DNA from 3 places in the Pseudarthrobacter sp. 01T43 genome. Region 2 is predicted to be linked to each of the others. Evidence: predicted binding sites of a transcription regulator. Region 2 holds the regulator's gene; each other region holds the start of a gene.
The links. Region 2 encodes Rex, which represses fermentation and respiration genes when NADH is low (regulators of the CRP and FNR family bind a similar motif). Its sites were predicted from a motif close to CTTGTGAANNNNTTCACAAG; they were not measured.
Positions count from the first base shown of each region.

Region 1: the regulator Rex is predicted to act here: its motif matches at 1,699-1,718, upstream of AC1DIM_RS01660 (glyceraldehyde-3-phosphate dehydrogenase).
Region 3: the regulator Rex is predicted to act here: its motif matches at 2,417-2,436, upstream of AC1DIM_RS00700 (queuosine precursor transporter).

Region 1 is NZ_JBFTPV010000002.1:8,083-12,353, forward strand. Features, by position in the region: gene AC1DIM_RS01645 (YaaA family protein) at 1-244, opposite strand, end outside; gene AC1DIM_RS01650 (slipin family protein) at 332-1,159, opposite strand; RNA gene rnpB (RNase P RNA component class A) at 1,291-1,678, shown strand; gene AC1DIM_RS01660 (glyceraldehyde-3-phosphate dehydrogenase) at 1,937-3,415, shown strand; gene AC1DIM_RS01665 (hypothetical protein) at 3,497-3,700, shown strand; gene AC1DIM_RS01670 (HNH endonuclease family protein) at 3,802-4,271, shown strand, end outside.
Region 2 is NZ_JBFTPV010000020.1:11,136-15,406, reverse strand. Features, by position in the region: gene AC1DIM_RS15585 (hypothetical protein) at 164-658, shown strand; gene AC1DIM_RS15580 (hypothetical protein) at 886-1,650, shown strand; gene AC1DIM_RS15575 (redox-sensing transcriptional repressor Rex) at 1,711-2,418, opposite strand; gene AC1DIM_RS15570 (glutaredoxin family protein) at 2,509-2,763, opposite strand; gene AC1DIM_RS15565 (HAD family hydrolase) at 2,878-3,696, shown strand; gene AC1DIM_RS15560 (30S ribosomal protein bS22) at 3,842-3,940, opposite strand; gene AC1DIM_RS15555 (helix-turn-helix domain-containing protein) at 4,115-4,271, opposite strand, start outside.
Region 3 is NZ_JBFTPV010000001.1:151,142-155,412, reverse strand. Features, by position in the region: gene AC1DIM_RS00720 (hydroxymethylpyrimidine/phosphomethylpyrimidine kinase) at 1-399, opposite strand, end outside; gene AC1DIM_RS00715 (hypothetical protein) at 396-818, opposite strand; gene AC1DIM_RS00710 (TIGR01777 family oxidoreductase) at 815-1,732, opposite strand; gene AC1DIM_RS00705 (TetR/AcrR family transcriptional regulator) at 1,750-2,406, opposite strand; gene AC1DIM_RS00700 (queuosine precursor transporter) at 2,583-3,341, shown strand; gene AC1DIM_RS00695 (dienelactone hydrolase family protein) at 3,436-4,185, opposite strand; gene tgt (tRNA guanosine(34) transglycosylase Tgt) at 4,221-4,271, opposite strand, start outside.

The DNA.
Region 1 (4,271 bases), on a different contig from region 2:
ATATCTGGTGGGCAGGCGCCGCCGGTTCCATGTGGAGCCGGGTGTTGCGTTCGACGTCGTCCTTGAGTGAGGCGCCGACGCCCAGGAGGGCGAGGGCGTCCTCGTGCGCGCTGACCGTTCCCAGGGCGTCGAGGACTTTCGCCCGGTACGTGTTGAGTGCCGGAAAGCTCAGGGCGGGCCAGTCCACGGCGGATCCGCGCACTGCGGGGGTCTTGCCTTCGGAGGGGGGAAGCAGAATCAGCACCGTACGATCCTACCGGCGACGGCGACGGCGACGGCGACTGCGATACGGCCGCCTGCCTGGTCGCGCCGGTCTCGAAGGGTCCGGTCCCTACGCGGCCTTGATGGAGGTGGCGGACGCTGGCCCGGCATTGTGGGCCTGGGCCGCCTGGTTCTCGCGTGCAAGGAATGCCGAAAGCTCTCCGATGGTGCTCATTAAGGGGGCGGGGAACACCACCGTGGTGTTTTTGTCCACGCCGATCTCCACGAGCGACTGCAGGTTCCGCAGCTGTAGGGCCAACGGGTGGGCCATCATGGTGTCCGAGGCGTCCCCTAGCGCGGTGGCAGCGATGGACTCGCCTTCAGCGGCGATGATCTTGGCCCGCTTCTCACGCTCGGCCTCGGCCTGGCGCGCCATCGCCCGTTTCATCCCTTCGGGGAGCTGGATATCCTTCAGTTCGACGAGGGTCACCTCCACACCCCAGGCGAGCGTGAGCGCATCCAGGATCTCCCGGATGTCGCTGTTGATGCGCTCGGTTTCGGACAGCGTCTGGTCCAGGCTGTGCCTGCCCACCACCTTCCGGAGCGTGGTCTGGGCGATTTGGTTGATCGCCGCCGCGACGTTTTCGATGGCGATTACTGACTTCACGGCGTCCACAACGCGGTAGTAGGCCACCGCAGAGATGTCCACGCTGACGTTGTCCTGGGTGATGATTCCCTGTGACTGGATCGGCATGGTCACGATCCGCAGGCTGACCAGCGGAAGCCTGTCAACCACAGGAATGATGAAGCGCAGGCCCGGCATCCGGACCCCGGCCACCCGGCCCAGCCGGAACAGGACACCCTGCTCGTACTGGCGCACAATCCTGACGGACATCCTGGCGAGGATGACCAGCACTAGGAGGACGAGGAGGAGTACAACAGCTGCGGTGACGTCCATAGGATCACTTCCCGGTCTCGACGGTTCCCGGCCGTCACCAGCGGCCGGTTCCTACGTCTATTGTCCCATCCAGGCCCCCGAAAGGATCCGGCGACGGCGGCGCCTACTTCCCCGGTAGACTGGGTTCCGGATGGGTTGACCAGGCGGCCGCGCGTCACGCAAGTGGCTCGAGGAACGTCCGGGCTCCGCAGGGCAGGGTGGTGGGTAACGCCCACTCGGGGTAACCCGCAGGCCAGTGCCACAGAGAACAGACCGCCTGCGTTTTTCCGTTTTCGGAAAGGCTGCAGGTAAGGGTGAAACGGTGGTGTAAGAGACCACCAGCTTCCCGGGTGACCGGGAAGGCTAGGTAAACCCCACCCGGAGCAAGGCCAGACAGGGCACGTTTGAGGGCAGCCCGCCCGAGTGTCCGGGTAGGCCGCTGGAGGGCGTCGGCAACGGCGTTCGTAGATGGATGGCCGCTACTCCCGCGCTGGTAACGGCACGGGAGCACAGAACCCGGCGTATCGGTCAACCCATCCCACTGCATCTGCAAAGCGTCGCATGTGAGTGACTTCACGTCACGCGCGGCTGCCGGGGCCGCGCCCCCAGCCTAGAATAGAGAGCGAACGTAGAAGTTCTGCCACCGGGTCTGCGTTCGCAGCCGGTGGTTTTTCTTTGCGCTTCTCCACGGCACCCGGGGTGTACAGAATCCCGCCGGTGCCAGAGCCCCTGGACAACGTCAGGTGGCCGACAACCGTATACGAGGACGTATGCGGCTGAACCGAGGAAGGTAGTTCTGTGAGCCAGACGTCAGATTCTTGTCTTGATACGTGGATGGGCCGGGAGGCTCTCGCTGAGGCCATGATTCCGGTGATTGGCCGGCTGTACCGCGAAAACAACGTGGTGACCAGCATCCACGGCCGCAGCCTGATCAACAAGTCCACCATGAACATCCTCAAGGCGCACCGGTTTGCCCGCCGCATGAGTAACACCGAGCTCCTGCTCGAAGAGACCGCTCCTCTCCTGAACGCACTTTCGCAGCTGGAGCTCGGCGCAGCAGCCATCGACGTGGCCCGCCTGACCGAGAAGTTCAAGCTTGAAGGCAACGGCGCGACGCTCGAAGAGTTCCTCCGCGCCGAGCTCGCCGAGGTGGTGGGCAAGCGCGGTGCGGATGACCGCACCAGCACCGACGTCGTGCTCTACGGCTTTGGCCGGATTGGCCGCCTGCTGGCGCGCCTGCTCATCGAAAAGGCCGGTGGCGGCCACGGCCTGCGCCTCCGCGCCATCGTGGTTCGCCGCGGCTCGGACAAGGACCTCACCAAGCGTGCCAGCCTGTTGCGCCGCGACTCGGTCCATGGCTCGTTCGAGGGCACCATCCGCGTTGACGAGGACGCCAACACCATCACCGCCAACGGCGTGCAGGTCCAGGTCATCTACTCGGACAACCCCGCCACCATCGACTACACCGCCTACGGCATCAACAACGCCCTCGTGGTGGACAACACCGGGCGCTGGCGTGACGCCGAGGGCCTGTCCCAGCACCTGCAGAGCAAGGGCGTGGCCCGCGTGCTCCTGACCGCCCCGGGCAAGGGCGCGCTGAAGAACATCGTGCACGGCATTAATCACGGCAGCATCGAGGATACTGACCGGATCGTCTCGGCGGCCTCCTGCACCACCAACGCCATCACCCCGGTCCTGAAGGCCATCAACGACAAGTTCGGTGTGATCCACGGCCACGTGGAAACCGTCCACTCTTTCACTAACGACCAAAACCTGATCGACAACTTCCACAAGGGTGACCGGCGCGGCCGTTCCGCCGCGCTGAACATGGTCATCACCGAAACCGGTGCCGCCACCGCCGTCGCGAAGGCGTTGCCCGAACTTGAGGGCAAGCTCTCGGGCAGCTCCATCCGGGTCCCCACGCCGGACGTTTCCCTGGCCATCCTGAACCTGAGCCTGGAAAACGGCACCACCAAGGATGAGGTGAACGACTACCTGCGCCAGATGTCGCTGCATTCGGATCTGCGCAAGCAAATCGACTACATCGATTCGCCCGAGGTTGTCTCCACCGACTTCGTTGGTTCCCGCCGTGCGGGCATCGTGGATGGCCTCGCCACCATCTCCAATGACAAGAACGTCATCCTCTACGTCTGGTACGACAACGAGTTCGGCTACAGCTGCCAGGTAGTCCGCGTCATGGAAGAGATGGCCGGAGTCAACCCGCCGTCCTTCCCGGCGAAGGAACCTGCCGCTGCGTTGGCCGCAATCGCTGTCTAACTGAGGGCCGCAGAAGGGCAACATTCCGACTTCCCGGCTGATTCGCTGGAATCAGCCGGGAATCGGTACCACACTGGTGCCATGGATAACGAGACTTTCCACGAGACCACCCTTGAACACGCCCTTGACGTCGCCAAAGCCAACCACAAAGAGGCCGTTAGGCTTTTTGAACAGGCCCGTGCTGCCCACACTACGGGCGACGTCGGAGAAGACCGCGTTCGACAGTTGCAAAGCCTCCTCCACTTGGCCGACGAAGATCTTCGGCGTGTAGCCCGGGAGCAGTAGCTCCGGCCACTCTTCCTCCCCGCTGTGGATAACCGTCCACGTGTCAGTGGGGTGGCCTAGGCTCTTCTGGTGCATGACATTTGCGGAAGAGTTCCTTGCCCATGACGGTCAGTTGGGGTGCCTACCGCCGTGCCCGGCGGCGCTCGAAGCAGGCCTGGGCCTTGCTGACAGCGCTAGCGTTCTCTGTGCTGGCTTCCGTGGTGTGGTTTTTCACGGCTGGCCAGTTCGTAGCCGCAGAACCCGCTGTTGTGGGACCAAGCCAGGCGCCCGTGTTCGACGGGACCTGGATGAAGCCGGTTGTACCCGTTTATCCGGTACCGCAGGGAAGTGCCCGCGCTGCCTTGGAGGGGCTGGCAGTCAAGGGGCGTGCGCCGAAGGACACGTACCAGCGCGAGGCGTTCGGCCAGGCGTGGCAGGACGTTGACCGGAACGGCTGCGACACCCGCAACGACATCCTCCGCCGGGACCTCACGGCTGTGGACTTTACAGAGGGGTCCAAGTGCACTGTGGCTTCGGGTGGCATCGTGGAGCCGTACACAGGGAAAGCCGTGGAATTCCGGCGCGGACCGGA
Region 2 (4,271 bases):
GTTATTCAGTAGCTGACTGCGCTCTTCAATAGCTCACAGCGCCGCGCCCGGCCGTCAGGATCACACGATCCCGGTGGCCGGGCGCGCGGTGTTTAAGGCCGTGTTCAGTTCCTGGATCCAGCAGGGCACTCCGTCTCAGGACACGCCGTCTACAGTGAGAGCCATGAGCAACCCGAGTCAGTTCCAGATGCCCACCGACGGTCCCCGCAGCTTCAACGACATTATGCCCAAGCGTGGTCTTTCCGGCATGTTCAGCGTGACCGGACTCCCCACCGAGCTCAAAGTCTCCTACTGGATCTGGCTCATCGGCGGCATGCTGGGGGTTATGGGCGGCTTCTTCGGCTTGCTTGCCACCTTGGCCCTGTTCACTGTCGCCCCCGGATTGGCCGCTTTGCTACTCCTCCTGGTTCTGGTGGCAGTCGCGCTGGCTGCCGCGCAGATTATCCTCGCCCTGAAGATGAAGGAAGGTAAGGAGTGGGCCCGGCTGGCGCTCACCATCGTTGCCGGCGTCTCACTGGTCCTGGCGCTTATCGGCGGCAGTGTGGGCGGAGGCATAGGCAACAACTGGCTCGGATTCCTGATCAGCGCCGCCGCAACAGTCCTGATGTGGCTTCCCAACTCGCAGGCCTGGTTCACTGCCGTCAAGGGCCGCGCTTAAGCGGTCCGTTGAGGACAGCTCCCCAGCGGGCCGCCCAAACACTTTGGCAGGTCCATTTTCGCAGGTCCAGCGGCTCTTTTCGGGTCTCAGCGCAGGCGGGAATACCTCTTTGGAATGACCCACCTTGGCACAGCCGGGGGGTACGGTTGAAGTAAGCCGTACTGGGGGCAGGGCCAGTGGACTGCACCCAGCAGCCGAACTGACTTCCAACCTGCAAAGGACCGCTCATGAGCACCCCCGTCCCGCCTCCCGTCCCGAACGAGCCTGAGCCCGGCAACCAGCCGCCAGCGCCCCGTTATGGTGCTAACAGCCCACAGCCAGAGCAGAACACGCCGCAGTACGGCCAGAACGCCCCGCAGTACGGACAGAACCCGCCTCCCGCACCGCAGTATGGACAGAACGCCCCACAGGCGCCGCAGTACGGGCAGCCGGCTCCCCCCGCCTACGGCCAGCAGCCGTACGGCCAGTCCCCCTACGCCCAGTACCCTTCGGAGAAGCCGCAGGCCACCGGCTCCAATGGCGTTCCGCAGCTGGTCAACATCTCTTTCTGGCTCCTGATCGCCGCCGCCGCGGTGTTTGTCATTTCCATGCTTATGGGCATCCCGATGCTCGATGACCCGGCAACGCGCAGGGCCTTTGATGATGCCATGCGCAGCAGCGGCGCCACCGGCGCTCAGTTCAACTTCGAGGAGTTCAAGAGCGCTCTCGCCGGAATGCTGGTAGCGGTCGCCATCGTGGGAGCCGGCCTGTACCTGCTGGTGGCCTTCTTCATCCGCAAGGGCAAGAACTGGGCCCGGATCCTGGGGACGGTGTTCGCCGCGCTGTCCGTCTTTAGCCTCTTCCAGGTGCCGAGCTTCGGGACGCTGGGAACCCTGGCAGGCATCGCGGCGATTGTCCTGCTGTACCTGCGAACCAGCTCTCCTTATTTCCGCAAGCAGCAGCAGCCTTTCGCCAACCCCTACACCACGCCGGGTAACCCGTACGGGCAGTAGGTTCCACGCAGTAACCCACACCTCAACGGGCGTGGACCCTACCGGCCGCCGCTGGACAACTTAGGTGGTCTGGTCCGGGGTCTGCGCCCGTTGCGCGTGGTAGGCCAGGATCTGCAGTTCGGTGGCCATGTCCACCTTGCGGAGATTGACGCCGTCGGGGACCTGCAGCATGACGGGAGCGAAGCTCAGGATGCTGTGGACGCCGGCCGCCACCACGCGGTCACAGACTGCCTGCGCCACCGCGGCTGGCAGCGCGAGGACCACCATGTTGGCGCCAGTCCGCTGCAGCACTGCTTCCAGATCCGCGACGTCGCTGACGCGCAGCCAGCCCACTTCGTTTCCCACCACAAGCTGGTCGGCGTCGAAAATTGCCACCACATCAAAGCCGCGGGACTCAAAGCCGCCGTAACCGGCCAATGCCTTGCCCAGGTTGCCGGCGCCAACAATGGCAACTTTCCAATCGTGGGTCAGGCCCAGGGCGGCGGAGATGTGGCGGCTAAGGTACTGCACTTCGTAGCCGACGCCGCGCGTACCGTAGGAGCCCACGTAGGACAGGTCTTTGCGGAGGGTTGAGGAGCTGACGCCCGAGGCTTCCGCCAGGGACTCCGAGGACACCCGCTCCACGCCGTCGGCCAGCATCGTGTTCAGGGCGCGCAGGTAGATGGTCAGCCTGGCCACTGCAGCGGGCGGAATCTGTTTGGCGGCCTCCCCTGCAGGCGCCGCCACCGTACCGTCTACGGCCCGGGGAGACGAATCCAGTGAACTCACTTTCCCCTCCATTGCCTCGCGTTGTGACTCCACTCTAGATGCCCGCCACCGCTGCCAACAAAGCCAGCGTCACGGTGCGCAATCGGTTGCCTAATGGCCCAGCGCACGTTGGAGGACCCGCGCCAAGCGAGCTTCGTCGATCTTCCAGAAGTCGCGCTGGACGCCATCCACCAGCACCACCGGGATTTCCTCGGCGTACCGTTCACGCAGTTCAGGCAGTTCGTCAACCTGCTGTTCCGTCCACCCAAGTCCCATTGCGGATGTAACGCGTTCGACGGCGTCGCGCGCGTCTGCGCACAGGTGACAGTTTGCCTTGGTGATGAGGACTACCTCCGGTTTTGCCATGCTTTAACCGTATCGCCCTTTAGGGGCGGCCAGCGGGACGGACAGCGCTGCGAACCGTCCCGCCAGCGCCTGCGCTGGAATCTGCGCAGCCGACTATTGACTAGACTCGTGGACATGCCCGAGGAGAAGTACGTCGCTGTAGTCACCCAGCCGGATGCGGTGATGCAGACCGGCGAAGCGGCCTTCTTCGACGTCGACAACACACTCATGAAGGGTGCCAGCCTTTTCCATGTCGCCCGCAAGATGCACCAGCGCGGCGCCTTTACCCTGGTCCAGGCGGCCGGGTTTGCATGGAAACAGTTCAAATTCGTGGCGCGCGGCGAGAATATGGACGATGTCCATGCGGTCMGCGATTCGGCACTTACCCTCGCAGCGGGCATCCCGGTGGCCGACATCAAGGCACTGGGCGAAGAGGTGTACGACGAAATGATCGCCTCCAGGATCTGGCCCGGCGCGAAGGCCTTGGCGCAGCAGCACCTGCGCGTTGGACGGCGCGTCTGGCTCGTTACGGCCACCCCCATCGAAGTTGCCACCGTCATCTCCACCCGGTTGGGCCTTACCGGAGCTCTGGGCACTGTTGGCGAGGTGGCCGACGGCATGTACACCGGCCGGTTGGTGGGTGACATCCTGCACGGCGCTGCCAAGGCTGTGGCAGTCCGGGAGTTGGCCGACGCCGAGGCGCTGGACCTCAGGCGGTGCTGGGCCTACAGCGATTCCTATAACGACATCCCGCTGCTGACACTCGTCGGGCACCCCGTGGCCATCAATCCCGATTCGAAGCTGCGCCGCCACGCCCGTGATCACAACTGGCCGGTCTACGATTTCCGCTCCGGCCGCCGCGCCGCCACCCTTGGCCTGAAGGCAGCAACAGCCGGCGGCGTGGTCTACGGACTTTGGAAGGGCTTCGCCCGGATCCGCGGCCCCCGCATCTAGGTAGCAGCAGATGTCGGTATGAGCTCTCATACCGACATCTGCTGCTACCCAGTTGGGCACAGTTGGGCCCAGTTGAGGGCCCAGGCAAACAAAAATGCCCGCTGCCGGGAAGGCAACGGGCATTTTCACGCTTGTCGAAGTATCTCTACTTCTTATTACGGCGCTGGTGACGGGTCTTGCGAAGCAGCTTGCGGTGCTTCTTCTTGGCCATACGCTTGCGACGCTTCTTAATAACTGAACCCACGAAAGTTCCTCACAAACTAGATGCAGCACCTGTCTGATGGAAAAGGTCCGTGGACAGAGCTACAGACAAAAAACAACTGACAGATTCTTACAATGACGTAAAACGTTCCTTAACAGGGTACCGCTTCTTTGCGGCGGCCACTGACCGTGGCCGTCCCACAGGCCGTAATAGTGCTCAGGCCGTTTCGGTGCGCCCGTCCACAACAGCGCCTTTAAGGTACTGTTCTACGGCACTTTCCGGCACCCGGTACGACCGGCCGAAACGCACCGCGGGCATTTCGCCGGAATGGACCAGCCGGTATACGGTCATTTTGGAGACGCGCATGACCTCG
Region 3 (4,271 bases), on a different contig from region 2:
CGGGTCCAGCACCACGTTGCGGAACCCGCCCGCTTGCAGGGCGGTTGCCACGGTGCCGATGGTGGCCGGGCTGCCCAGCATGCCGATCTTTACGGTGTCCAGGACCGGCCGCCCGGGTTCCGAAGCCTCTGCCGACGCCGGACCGTACGCCGCCGTCGTGGCCTCCAGCTGGTCTGCGATCACCTGCTGGTCCACCGGCACGAACCGGTGGTTCCAGCTGTCCTTCGGGTCGAAGGAGACGATGCAGGTGAGGTTGGCGATGCCGAAGACACCCAGTTCCTGGAACGTCTTCAGATCAGCCTGGGCGCCGGCGCCGCCGGTGGCTTCGGAGCCCGCGATCGTCAGGACGACGGCGGGAGCAGCGGCGGGGGACTGGGTGGCAGTTGAAGCGAAAGTCATGGTTCCATCCTGCCATCCGGCGCGGCGAGCCCGCCGGGGATGACGCCGCTCAAGGATTCCGCGCCGTCGTGCGTGGTCACGAGGCGGACCACCGCCAACCGTCCGGCTGCCGCGCAGCCGCCCGTCCACAGGATCAGGCCCCACATGGTGTACCAACTGCCGCCCGTCAGGACGAGGAGCGTGACTAGTCCGGTGACCAGCCCTGCCCCGGCGATGGCCACAACATGCAGCCACTGGTCACGGACTGGCCGCATCAGGATCCCGGTGGCGAGGGCCAGCGGCATGCCGATCAGGAGCGCCGCTGGAATTCCAAAAACGTAACCGGTCGCCCCGAACGGAACACCAAACAGCGCCACGGTGATTCCTGCGCCGAGGAGGAAGGCGCCGGGGCCGAACGTCACGCGAAGCGGCCGCTTCACGACTTACCCTTGGCGATCGTGAGAAGCGCGCGGCCCAGCTCCGGCTGCCGGAAAATGAACCCGGCGTCGATCAGCTTCTGTGGCTGGACCCACCGGCTCTTCAGCACCAGTTCGGTTTCGGTGCGGATCAGGACTGCGCCCAGACGAAGCAGCCACGCAGGCGTGGGGATGCCCAGCCTGGCTCCGTAGGCCCGCCGGACCAGGCGCATCAGCTCACGGTTGTCCACCACATCAGGAGACGCGACATTCACCGGGCCGGAAATATCAGTCCGCGCGTGCAGGAAGCGGACGGCGCGGTACAGGTCTTCCACATGGATCCAGCTGAACTTTTGGCTGCCGCGACCCATGTGCCCGCCCAAGCCGAACCGGGCCAGTACGGCGAAGGGCCGGAATGCACCGCCGCCCGGGCCCAGCACGATGGCGATCCGCAGCGGAATTTTCCGTGTGCCTGGTGTGTCGGCCGCATCCAGGGCGGCTTCCCAGGCGCGCGCTACGTCCACGGAAAAACCGCTGCCGAGTTCGCCGTCGGACTCTGTTTGGGGCCGGTCCTTCGCGTTCCTGTAGATGGTGCCGGTGCTGGCGTTGAGCCAGGACGACGGCGGCGCCTGGCAGCGTGCCAGGGCGCGGCCAAGTGCCGAGGTGGTGGCAACGCGGGAATCGAGGATTTCCGCTTTGTTCCGCGTGTTGTAGCGGCAGTGGACCGACCGTCCGGCGAGGTTCACCAGGAGATCGGTGCCGTCCAGCACCCGGGCGATGGCGCCGTCGTCGTTCCAGCCTGCGGCGGCCGCTGTGTCCGCGGCGACCCGGCGGCCTATGGTGCGCACCGTCCAGCCGTCCTGCTCGAAGCGCGCCCGGAGGTACGTGCCGATGAAGCCCGAGGCTCCGGCGAGGACCACGGTGTTGGTCTTGGTCATTTGTTCCCCCATGATGATCAGTTGCGGATGCTGCGGCTCAGGCCGAGGACATCGTCCAGTACCTTGTTGACGCCCGGAATCTTTGCGAGCGAGAGTCCCCGGGCGATCAGCGGGACGGCGCCGTCCACCAGTTTCCGGGTGCGGCGCTGGCCTTCCGAGGTGTCGTAAACCCAGAACAGCGCGATCCCCATGTAGCCCAGCCAGAGGAGTTCGGGCAGATCCGCGCGCAGCTTTTTTGGCGCCGGCGGACTGGCGCCGTCCACTGCCGTCCGGAAGATGCCCAGCGAGGCTTCGCGGGCCGCCGTCGACTCTCCCGCAAAGGGATTGACGGGCGACGTGGGCCGGATGGCCGTGGCCAAGAAGTCGGCACCGAAGCGGTGGTAGGGCGCCATGGCGTCCAGGCCGGCGTGCAGCGTGGCTTTCAGCCGGCTGGCCAGGTCCTTCAGGCCTTCGAGGGCCTCGTCCGCCTTGGCTGCATGCTCGGCCTGCACCTGGACGTAGAGCTCCTGGACCAGATCATCCTTGGAGGCGAAGTAGTAGTACGCGTTGCCCACCGAGACGCCGGCCTCCGCCGCGATGGCCCGCATGGTGGTCTTCTCAAAGCCAATCTCGCGGAACATGCGCAACGCCACGTCCGCCAGGTGTTGCCGGGTCTGCTCGCTCTTGGCTGCCACTGAAATCCTCTTTTTGAACATGTTCAGAAATGAGTCTATCTGAAACTGAACGTGTTCAAAACCCCGGGGTCTGCTCCGGATGGGAGAATGGCGTGACAGTGCTAATACAGCCGGTTCCCCGCGCAATCTTCGGACAGCGCGGAAACCCGAGCGAACCACTCTGAACGGACACCCCCATGCCTTCCCCCTCAGGCCCCGAGGCCTTACCCATCGCCGCGCCGACTCGCACCCCCGCGAAATACGCCTCCATCGGCTCGCCGTACTTCGGCATGATGCTGGCTTTTATGGCCGTGGTGCTGATCCTGTCCAACATTGGTGCGGCCAAGGGCGTGGCGATCGGCCCGATCATCACCGACGGCGGCTTCTTCCTCTTCCCGCTGGCCTACATCCTGGGCGACGTGATCAGCGAGGTGTATGGCTTCAAGGTGGCCCGCAAGGCAATTTTCACCACCTTCGCCCTCTCGGTGTTCGCCTCAATCTGCTACTGGGTGATCATCGCGCTGCCCGGCTTCGACGACGAGTTCGGCGCAAGCAAGCAAGCGGCACTGGAGGGCGCCCTGGGCCCGGTTCCGCAGATTGTGCTGGCCTCGCTGCTGGCGTTCCTGGCCGGGCAGACCATCAACTCCTGGATCTTGGTGAAGATGAAGGCCCGCTCCGGGGAGAAGTCCCTGTGGGCGCGGCTAATGGGCTCGTCCGGCGCTGGCGAGTTCGTGGACACCCTGATCTTCTGCAGCATCGCCGCCTCCGTCGTCGGCATCATGGACTTCGGCATGTTCGTGAACTACGTGGTGGTGGGCTTTGTCTACAAGACCCTCGTGGAGTTCCTGTTCGTCCCCGTGACGTCCCTGGTGATCGGCTGGATCAAGAAGCGCGAACCGAGCTACGGCGTCCCGAGCGCTACGGTGACGGACGCCGCGGTGACGGGCGCCGCGTAGCTGCCGCCCGGCGTCGTCATTACTGCATCCATTGTTCCGTAACCGCCGTTTTGAGCCTTCAAAAGGGCGGTTACGGAGCAATGGATGGTCTGGGTCAGCCCTTCAGCGTCCCGTCGAGGAGGGCGCGGAGCTCGGTGAAGTGCCGTTCGGTGGCCTCGGCATGGAACATGGACGTGTCCGCCATCGTGTAGCCGTGCGGTGCGCCGGCATAGATCTGGTTGGAAGCCTCGAGCCCCGCGGCGTCGAGCGCCTCGCCGAGACGCGCGACGGCGTCGGCATCCATGCTCTGGTCGTGGTCAGCGTGGCCGAAGACAAACCGCGCCCGTGCCTTACCGAGTTCCAGATGCGGGCTGTCCGGGGTGTCAGCGGCAAGGCCGCCGCCGTGGAAGCCGCCGCACGCGACGACGACCTCGGGGTGGGCGGTGGCGGTCCGCACCGCGAGCCGGGCGCCCATGCAGTAGCCGAACGTTCCGATCGGACCCCGCGCAACGCCGTCGAGCGCTGCCAGCGCGGCGACCCACGCATCAATGTCCGGCAGCGCCTTGTCGGCTGTCAGGTGCCCAACCCGCGGGAACGCTGCCTTGCCGGCGGTGGCGCGGCCCTCGGGAGTGGTCATGTCCGTGTCCGTCGCGAGTTCCGCGGCGGTCCCGTCCCGGTAGAAAACGTTCGGCGCCAGGACCACGTAGCCCCAGTCGGCGATGCGCTGCGCCATTTCCTCGATGCGCGGACGCAGACCGAAGGCGTCCATGTACAGGATGACGCCCGGGAACGGACCGGCCCCGGTGGAGGGGCGGACAACAAGGGCTTCGGCGGGGCCTGCTGCGGCCGGGATCTCAATGAGCATTTGGTCAGGATAGCCGAGGCAACTGTGATCCGTGCTCAGGAGTAGTACTGCGCCAGGGTCTCGGCTTTGAACTCAAAGAAGTTGCC